3 regions of the Mesorhizobium sp. L103C131B0 genome follow, and region 3 is predicted to be linked to each of the others. Evidence: predicted binding sites of a transcription regulator. Region 3 holds the regulator's gene; each other region holds the start of a gene.
What was found. The regulator PhoB, encoded in region 3, activates phosphate uptake and scavenging genes when phosphate is short. The targets are predictions, from matches to a motif close to TGTCATNNANCTGTCAT.
Positions count from the first base shown of each region.

Region 1 (3,276 bases), on a different contig from region 3:
GCAATGATGTCGCGACCAATCTGAAATGGATCATGAGCTCGAACTCGCTCTGCCTGATGCCGCCGCCGACTTACGAGACCTGGTTCGCCGAGGGGCAACTCGAGCCCGATGTCCATTATGTGCCGCTGGCGCCCGACTTCAGCGATCTGGCCGAGCGGGTGCATCATCTCGAGCAGCATCCGGCCGAGGCCCAGCGCATCGTTGCGGCGGCCAACGCCTATTGCCGCAAATTCGCCGACGAGCGGGCCGAGCAGGCGATCTGCCTGCTCGTGCTCTACAAATATTTCGTGCTCAGCGGCCAGATCGAGCCCGATCCGCAGGTCTGGCGGTTTATCGCGGGCTAGCCGCTTCCGGCGCCCTTAAGTCAGATGACGCTGCGGTCCATAACCAGATCGGCCGGGCCGAAGCGGTCCTTCGCCGTAAACTGCTGGTGCCAGTAGGGATAGAGCACCGGCGGCCGGCTGACGGCATCGAGACGCTGGCGTTCATCAAAGGACAGCGTCAGGCTTGCCGCGGCGAGATTGTCTTTCAACTGGGCCTCGTTGCGTGCGCCGATCACCAGCGAACTGACGGCCGGCCGGCCAAGCAGCCAAGCCAGCGCCACCTGGGCCGCCGAGACGCCGCGAGTGGCGCCGATGTCGACCAGCACGTCGACGATCCGCCACAGCCGGCCCTCGTCGCGGATCGGCGGTTCCGACCAGCCGCCGATCTGGCGCGCCGTCGGACTGTCGCGGCGGTATTTGCCCGACAGCAGGCCGCCGGCGAGCGGGCTCCACACCAGCACGCCAAGGCCCTGGTCGACCGAGATCGGCAAGAGCTCATACTCGGCCTCGCGTGCTTCCAGCGTGTAGTGGATCTGCTGGGTGACGAAGCGCGGCTGGTGCTGGCTGTCGCTGATGCCGAGCGCCTTCATGACCTGCCAGCCGGAATAGTTGGAGCAGCCGACATAGCGGATTTTGCCCTGGGCAACCAGCGTGTCGAGCGCGGAGATGGTTTCCTCGAGCGGTGTCGCGCCGTCCCATTCGTGCAGGAAATAGATGTCGATGACATCGGTCCTGAGGCGCTTCAGGCTCTTCTCGCATTCGCGGATCAGATGATGGCGCGACAGGCCTTCGTCATTGGGGCCCTTGCCGATCCGCATGCGCGCCTTGGAGGCGATCAGCACGTCGTTCTTGCGCTTGCCGCCGAGCGCCTCGCCGATGATCTCTTCCGACAGACCGTTGGAATAGACATTGGCGGTGTCGATGAGATTGATGCCGGCATCGATGCAAGTGTCGATGATGCGCGAGGCCTCCGCGAGATCGGAATTGCCGACGGCAGCGAACGGCCCGCTGCCGCCGAAGGTCATGGTTCCCAAGGTCAGCGCCGAAACTTTCAAGCCGGAACGGCCAAGCGTGCGGTATTCCATGTCAGATCCTCGTAGTTTTGGTGGGGAGGTGGTTTTAGCAGGAAAGGGCGGGGAAGCCCGAACGGGTCCGCCATTTGTAGGACAATTTGAGCGGCTTGTCGCCATCCCAGGGCGATGGATCGGCAATGCTCGCTGGTTTGCAGTGATGACCGGCTGGCCGGCGGCTTGCAATAAAACCGTCATTGCCGGCCTATATCAAGTCGGCTCAGGGTTTCATGTCAGCCGGCAAGCGGAGCAGTGGAAATGAATGAGCTAAAGCAGAATTCTGCGGCCAGGGATTGGCTGGAAGCCGAACTCGCCGACACGCTCGATGAGGACTATGAGCTGGAAATCTCGGAGCCGGCGCTGTCGCTGGAGATCGCCAAGATCTACAAGAACGCGCATCCGCCGTCGATCGATCGCATGCAGTATTTCCGCGACCTGATCGGCTTGCAGTCGGAACTGATCAAGCTGCAGTCCTGGGTTGCCTACCACAAGAAGAAGCTGGTGGTGGTTTTCGAGGGCCGTGATTCCGCCGGCAAGGGCGGCGTCATCAAGCGCATCACCCAGCGCCTCAACCCGCGCATCTGCCGCGTCGTGGCGCTGCCGGCGCCGACCGAGCGCGAAAAGTCACAATGGTATTTCCAGCGCTACGTGCCGCATCTGCCGGCCGGCGGCGAGATCGTGCTGTTCGACCGCTCCTGGTACAACCGCTCCGGCGTCGAGCGGGTGATGGGCTTTGCCGAACCCGATCAGGTCGAAGAGTTCTTCCGCGACGTGCCGGAGTTCGAGCGCATGCTGGTCCGCTCCGGCGTCACGCTGGTCAAATACTGGTTCTCGATCACCGACGAGGAACAGCAGATGCGCTTCATGATGCGCATCCACGACCCGATGAAGCAGTGGAAGCTGTCGCCGATGGACCTGCAGTCGCGCGTGCGCTGGGAGCAGTACACCAAGGCCAAGGAAGAGACGTTTGCCCGCACCAACATCCCAGAGGCACCGTGGTACATCGTCGAAGGCAACGACAAGAAGCGGGCGCGGCTGAACTGCATCGACCATCTCCTCAAACAGCTGCCCTATGAGGACGTGCCGCACGAAGAAATCACGCTGCCCGAGCGGGTGTTCAACCCGGAGTACGAGCGCCAGGTCCTGCCGCGCGAGCTTTACGTGCCGGAGAAGTATTGAGCACTTTTCCTTCTCCCCGTTTCACGGGGAGAAGGTGCCGGAAGGGCGGATGAGGGGCAGCTCCGGCGACGAATTCACAGCCGTCGGACGCTGCTAACCTCCAAAGCAGCGCTGCCCCTCATTGCCTGCCGGGCATTTCTCCCCGTAGAACGGGGAGAAAGAAGCCTGCGCCTATCACTTCGCCACTACACCCGCTTGATCGTCACATGCGTGGCGAGCGCCGTGGCCACCTGCTCGGTGCACTGGTAACCCAGCTTCAGCATATCCAGCCCGGCAAACAGGCTCTCGCCCCTCCCGAGCAACACTGGCGACACAGCCAGATGCAACTCGTCGATGAGCTTCTCCTTGAGATATTGCCGGATAGTGGAAACGCCGCCGCCGACGCGGACATCCTTGCCGCCGGCCGCAGCCTTTGCTTGTTCGAGCGCGGCGTGGATGCCGCCGGTAACGAAGCGGAAAATGGTGCCGCCTTCCATCACAATGGGGTCGCGCTTGTGATGGGTCAGCACGAAGGTCGGCACGTGATAGGGCGGGTTGTTGCCCCACCAGCCCTTCCAGTTCTCATCCGGCCATTCGCCGCGGATCGGGCCGAACATGTTGCGGCCGAGGATCCAGGCGCCGACATTGTCGAAGCTGCGGACGGTGAACCGGTCGTCCACATCGGTGCTGCCGCCATCCTTGCCGACCATCTCGTGGAAGGTGCG
Region 1 is NZ_AYXC01000004.1:137,050-140,325, reverse strand. It holds gene X730_RS154305 (glycosyl transferase family 90) at 1-344, shown strand, start outside; gene X730_RS154310 (aldo/keto reductase) at 365-1,408, opposite strand; gene ppk2 (polyphosphate kinase 2) at 1,652-2,572, shown strand; gene X730_RS154320 (dihydrofolate reductase family protein) at 2,758-3,276, opposite strand, start outside.
Region 1: the regulator PhoB is predicted to act here: its motif matches at 1,575-1,591, upstream of ppk2 (polyphosphate kinase 2).

Region 2 (3,276 bases), on a different contig from region 3:
GATCCTCGCTTGCCGCATCGCTCGGCCTGGTGATGACCCGGCGGACGAACTCCAGCCTCGTCTCGTCGGCAAACAAGGTGCGGGCATAACCGATTACCGTATCCTTGCCGGCGCCACTCGGGCCGACGACGGCGACAAACACGCCGTTGCGGAGCGGAAAGGCCTCGCTGCTGAGTTCGCGCTCGATCGACGCCGAGACCATCAGGCGACCCGGCGCCCTTGGCGCCAGACAGTGCGCACGACCGGCACATGGTCGTCGACGCGCACACGCACGAGGTCGGCGCGGCGGCCCTGTTCGATGACGCCGCGGTCGTTTAGGCCGATCGCCTCGGCCGGATTCTTCGACACCATCGCAACCGCCTGCGGCAGGGAAATGCCCTCGACGACGTCGCCGAGGAAGAAGGCCGACTGGATCAGGCTGAAGGGAATGTAGTCGGACGACAATATGTCGAGCAGGCCGTCGCCGGCCAGCGTGCGGGCCGAGACGTTGCCCGAATGCGAGGAGCCGCGCATGACGTTGGGCGCGCCCATCAGCACGCCGAGCCCGGCATCCTTCGAGGCCTTGGCGGCTTCCAGCGTGGTCGGGAATTCCGCGACGCGCACGCCCTGCTCGATCGCCTCGTCGACATGGCCCGATGTGGCGTCGTCATGGCTCGCCAGCACAATGCCCCGCTCGTTGCAGGCGGCTGATATCGCCACCCGGTTCGGTCCCGAATTCTTCGCTGATTCCGACATCCGCTTTTCGCAGAACAATTGGAAGTCGCGATCGGTCAGCTTCAGCTTGCGCTGGTAGTAATAGGCGTAGGTCTCGAGATTGACGAACTGGCGCTGTCCCGGCGCATGGTCCATCAGCGAGGCCAGTTTGACCCGCTCGTCGCCATCGAAATTGGCGAAAGCCCGCAAGCAATCCGGCGCCGAGACCTCGCAGCGCAGGTGCAAGAAATGGTCGGCCCGCAACCGGTCTTTCGCGACGCTGTCCTCGATCGCGCCGGCGAGCTTGCGGATGTCGTCGGAGGTAATATCCGCGTCCTCGTCCATGCCGACACGCAAAGCGTCGAGCACGGTGGTGATGCCGGCGGTGGCCACCTGCGCGTCATGGGCAAGGACGGCGGCGATCGGGTTCCAGCGCACTTTCGGGCGCGGCGCATAGTGGCCTTCGAGATGGTCAGTGTGCAGCTCGACCAGGCCGGGAATGATGTAGTCGCCGCCCATGTCCTCGCCGCCCATGCCCCCGCCGGTGTGGCCGGTGCCGGCGTCGACGCCGGAGATAAAACCGTCGCGCAGCACGAGCGACCCTTCGACGATCTCGTCGGCAAGCACGATGCGGGCGTTGTGGAGAACAGTTTCGGCGGTCATTTCAGGCGGTCCCTGGTTACTCGGACGAATTGCGGTTAGGCGGTTTTTCGGGCAGCGCGGCGGCCGAGCGCATGATGCGAAAGCACCATGAACGGAGCGCCCGGTTCGGTTTCGACGAACAGCGTCAGCGCATCCACCAGCACCGGCTGCTGCAGCACATCGGCGAACAGGCTGTCGATTGCCGCGCGCAGACGTTGGCTTTCCTGCGGCCCGGCCCGGCCGGACAGCGTCATGTGGAAGCGAAAGGTCTCGAACACGTAGGGGTAGCCCCACTGACAGAGATTGCGGAACTCGGCCGGTTTCAGCGAATCCGGGCTGCGCCGTTCGATTTCCGCTTCGGTGAGCGGCGCGCGAAAACGGTCGAAGCTAAGCACGACATCATCGGCGAAACGGTTGAGCGGCGGCAGCGGACCTTCCGGCACCAAAGCGAAGAAACCATCGATCTGGCTGACGACCAGGCGCGGGATGGTGACCGTCGGCGTTGCTTTGGCAAAGGCGTCCAGCGCCGCGCGCAACGAGCTTTCGGTTTCGTTGGCGGCCAACCGGAAGGGCGCTTTCAGCGTCGCATGAAAACCGTAGCGCCGCGCCGATGCGGTGTGAAAGGCGACTTCGGCCGCCGACAGCTCGCCCACCGCCTCGACCGGCCTGGTGGCGGCGCCAAAGGGGTCGCGACCCAGCCAGTTGGCGGCGATCCGCGCCAACGGCTCGTCCTGCCTCGGGGTGAAATAGATGGCGTAGCGCATCGAAAAAAATCCTCGTCAGCCCGCTGCCATAGGTGATTTCCATGACGGATTGACGAAGCTTATGCGAGTTTTCGAAGGCAAATCGACCCCATGGATCGTTAGCCGACGATTTTTCTTCCGGCGCAAGCGAAGGCCGATCAGGCCTTCATGAGCCATTCGTGCTCGGGCGCGTTGTGGAACTTCCACGTCCGCTTCGGCCCGGCCATGACGTTAAGGTAATAGAGGTCGTAGCCGTGACAGGCCGCGCACGGATGATAGCCCTTGGGCACCAGCACGACATCGCCGTCCTCGATCGCCATCGCCTCGTCCAGTTCGCGGGCGCCCGACTTGTCGGCGTCGGTGTAGACGCGCTGGAAGGCAAAGCCCTGCGGCGGGTTGAGGCGGTGGTAATAGGTTTCCTCAAGATAGGATTCGGCCGGCAGATTGTCCTGATCGTGCTTGTGCGGCGGGTAGCTCGATGTGTGGCCACCGGGCGTGATGACCTCGACCACCAGCAGCGAGTCGGCGGGCTTGCCCTCGGGCAATATGTTGGTGACGTAGCGCGTGTTGGTGCCTTTGCCCCGAGTCTCCTGGCCGAGGTCGTCGGGTGCGATGACGCGAACGGGCAAGCCGCCGCCCAGGCCCGGCGCCGAGCAGACCGCGAGTTCGAGATCGGTGTCGGCGGTGACCGACCAGTCCGAACCCTCCGGAATATAGACCGACCACGGCTTGCCCTCGAAGGGCGACATGCGCTCGCCGAGCAGGCCGAGTTCCTGGCCGCCGGCCCTTGCCGTGCCCTTGCCGGTGACGAACACCAGGCAGACTTCGCGATCCTGCGTCTTGCCGGATGCGGTCTCGCCCGGCTTCAGGCGGTGCAGGTCGAAGCCGACATAGGTCCATCCGGCGCTTTTGGGCGTGACATGGGCGACGCGGCCATGGCCCTTGTCGGCTTTGACGAGCAGTTTCGACATGTTTTGTCTCTCCTATCGCAAGTCTTCGAGGTCGGCCTCTCAACTTCGTCATCCTAGAGCGAAGCTCCGTCGCGAAGACCCTAGGATGACGAAGCGAGGGACGTTCCGGCCAATCACCGACGTAGGCGATACGCCAGGTGTCGAGTGTCCGACCCGCAAGCCCTTCCGAGCCACGGCCGCTTCATTCCTTCGGTTCGGCGTCCGCCTTCGCTTCGCCGGTCTTCGGT
Region 2 is NZ_AYXC01000021.1:153,494-156,769, reverse strand. It holds gene phnN (phosphonate metabolism protein/1,5-bisphosphokinase (PRPP-forming) PhnN) at 1-205, opposite strand, end outside; gene X730_RS139215 (alpha-D-ribose 1-methylphosphonate 5-triphosphate diphosphatase) at 202-1,356, opposite strand; gene X730_RS139220 (DUF1045 domain-containing protein) at 1,392-2,099, opposite strand; gene iolB (5-deoxy-glucuronate isomerase) at 2,237-3,049, opposite strand; gene X730_RS139230 (hypothetical protein) at 3,231-3,276, opposite strand, start outside.
Region 2: the regulator PhoB is predicted to act here: its motif matches at 2,141-2,157, upstream of X730_RS139220 (DUF1045 domain-containing protein).

Region 3 (3,276 bases):
GATTATGATGGATTCTGATGGCGTTGCCGAATTTTTTCGAGCTCCGCAATAAACAATGACAGGGCTGCCGGCGTCTGCCAATATTTGGCTGGTGCCGTCGAACGCCTTCACTATCATGAGGCGCGAGGAGGCCGGGAGGAAAACAAATGTCGGTTGGGATCCGCCACGACGATCTGCGCCGTCGCAACCGTGCGATGGTGATTTCGGCCGTGCGCCGGGCCGGCCAGCCGTCGCGGACCGAGATTGCGGCGACCACCGGCCTCAGCCATTCGACGATATCGGCAATCTCGTCTGATCTAATTCAAGAAGGCATCCTGATTGAAGGCAAGCCTGGCGAGACCGGCTCGCTGAAACGCGGCCGGCCGCAGGTCGGCCTTGGCCTCAACCCGGAAGCGGCGGCGGTCATGACCGTGGTGCTGTCGCTGAACTTCCTCTCCGTCACCGTCATCGACTATGCCGGCCAGGTGGTCGCGGAAGAACAGCGCCGGCTCGACACGCTGACCATGCCGCGCGACGAGCTGATCGGCGAATGCGTAGCAATCGTCGGGCGGCGTCTCGCGGACCCGGACCTCGATGTCCAGAGCATCGCCCGCATTGCCATGGGCATCCAGGGCATCACCGATTCGCAGGCGCGGGCCATGCTGTGGTCGCCAATCACGCCACTGACCGACATTGCCTTCGCCGACATGTTGGAAGCGGAATTCGGCATTCCTGCCACCATGGAGAACGACTGCAATATGATGGCGGTGGCCCTGCAATGGCGCCAGCCCGAGCGCTACCGCGACAATTTCATCGCGATCCTCTTGTCGCACGGCATCGGCATGGGGCTGGTGCTGAAAGGCGAACTGTTCACCGGCACCCATTCCTCGGGCGGCGAGTTCGGCCACATGATCCACCGTCCGGGCGGCGCGCTCTGCCGCTGCGGGCGGCGCGGCTGCGTCGAGGCCTATGCCGGAAACTACGCCATCTGGCGCAGCGCCAAAATGATGAGCGAAGATGCCGAGCCGGTCGATATCGGCGACGCTGATATGCGCGCACTCGCCGCGCGCGCCCGCGAAACCGATGGCCCGGAGCGCGAAGCCTATCGCAAGGCCGGTGAGGCGCTCGGCTTCGGCCTCGGCAGCCTGTTTGCGCTGATCGACCCGGCGCCTGTCGCCATGGTTGGCGTCAGCGCCGCCGCCTTCGACCTGATCGAGCCGGCATTGCGCGAAGCGATCGCCCAGACCGCCGGCGGCCAGCACTCGAAGTCGATCTCCTTCGACACCGAGCCCAACGAGCTGCCGCTGATCCGCGAAGGCTGTGCCATGCGCGCGCTCGGCTTCGTCGATCAGGAGATTTTCGCGCCGGGCATTCAGGCCAAATCCGGCAAGCATGTCGCCTGAATGGCCGGCAACGGCGCGACGCGCAGCATCCTAGTCTTCCCTGATCGCGTAGCCGGCGCCGCGAATGGTACGGATGACATCCGGCATGCGGCCGTTGTTGACCGCTTTGCGTAAGCGCCCGACATGGACGTCGACGGTTCGCTCGTCGATGTAGATCGTCTCGCCCCAGACATTGTCGAGCAGTTGGCTGCGCGAGAACACGCGGCCGGGATGGCGCATCATGAATTCGAGCAGCCGGAACTCGGTCGGTCCGAGCCTGATCTCGCTCTTCTTGCGGTAGACACGGTGCGACTCGCGGTCGAGCACGATGTCGCCGACCTTGAGCACGCTGGACAGCACTTCCGGCTTGGCCCGGCGCAGCAGCGCCTTCACGCGCGCCATGAACTCCGGCGTCGAGAATGGCTTGACCAGATAGTCGTCGGCACCGGTGGACAGGCCGCGCACGCGATCGCTTTCCTCACCGCGCGCGGTCAGCATGATGATCGGCAGCCGCTCGGTTTCGGGCCGCACTCTAAGCCGCCGGCAGAGCTCGATGCCGGAAACAGCGGGCACCATCCAGTCGAGCACCAGGAGATCGGGCACGTTTTCCTGCAGGCGGATCTCGGCCTCGTCGCCGCGTGTCACCACCTCGACGTGATAGCCTTCGGATTCGAGGTTGTAGCGGAGGAGCACGCCTAGCGGCTCCTCGTCCTCCACGACCATGATGCGTGGCGCGATCATAGGCAGTTCACCCTCATCAGGCCGGCGTGGCCATCGCCGTCTCGTCCTGCTTCGGACGATTGGCGGGCAATTGCTGGCCGGTCAGCACATAATACGCATTTTCGGCGATGTTGGTGACATGATCGCCGATGCGCTCAAGATTCTTGGCGCAGAACAAGAGATGCGTGCAGGCGGTGATGTTGCGAGGGTCTTCCATCATGTAGGTCAAGAGCTCACGAAACACGGACGTGTATTTGACGTCGATGCGCTCGTCGTCATTCCTGAGTTTTGCAAGAGCTGCCGCATCGGTGGCGGCATATTCCTCGACGACGCCTTGCACCTGGATCAGCACCAGCTGCGCCATGGCATCGATGGAGTGCGAGAGGTCGCGCGGCGTGACGCTCAAGCCCACGGTGCCGACGCGTTTGGCGATGTTCTTGGCGAGATCGCCGATGCGCTCGAGGTCGCCGGCCATGCGGATCGAGCCGACCACGGCGCGCAGATCGTTGGCCATCGGCTGGCGCTTGGCGATCAGCGTGATGGCGCGGTCGTCCAGTTCGCGCTGGCGCGCATCCATGATGGCGTCGTCGGAAACGACACGCTGTGCCAGCGCATTGTCCGAATTGAGCAGCGCCCTGGTCGAGCCGCTGACCATCGAGCCTGCCAGATCGCCCATGTCGCGGATCAGCTTGCTGATCTGCCCGAGCTCTTCATCGAAGGAGGCGACGGTATGTTCACCCATGATCTTGGTCCTCGTGCCTGAAAATTCACCCGCCGGACGGCTCAGCCGAAGCGGCCGGTAATGTAGTCCTGGGTGCGCTTGTCGTCGGGGTTGGTGAACATCTTGTCGGTGGCGCCCTCCTCGACGAGATAGCCGAGATGGAACATCGCCGTGCGCTGCGACACGCGCGCCGCCTGCTGCATCGAGTGGGTGACGATGACGATCGTGTAGTTCTGGCGCAGTTCGTCGATCAGCTCCTCGACACGGGCGGTGGCGATCGGATCGAGCGCCGAGCAGGGCTCGTCCATCAGGATCACCTCCGGCGACACGGCGATGGCGCGCGCGATGCACAGGCGCTGCTGCTGGCCGCCGGACAGGCCGGTGCCGGGCTCCTGCAGGCGGTCCTTGACCTCGTTCCAGATCGCCGCCTTCTTCAGGCTCTGCTCGACGATCTGGTCCATGTCGGACTTGCGC
Region 3 is NZ_AYXC01000010.1:130,624-133,899, reverse strand. It holds gene X730_RS146930 (ROK family protein) at 147-1,382, shown strand; gene phoB (phosphate regulon transcriptional regulator PhoB) at 1,413-2,102, opposite strand; gene phoU (phosphate signaling complex protein PhoU) at 2,119-2,823, opposite strand; gene pstB (phosphate ABC transporter ATP-binding protein PstB) at 2,865-3,276, opposite strand, start outside.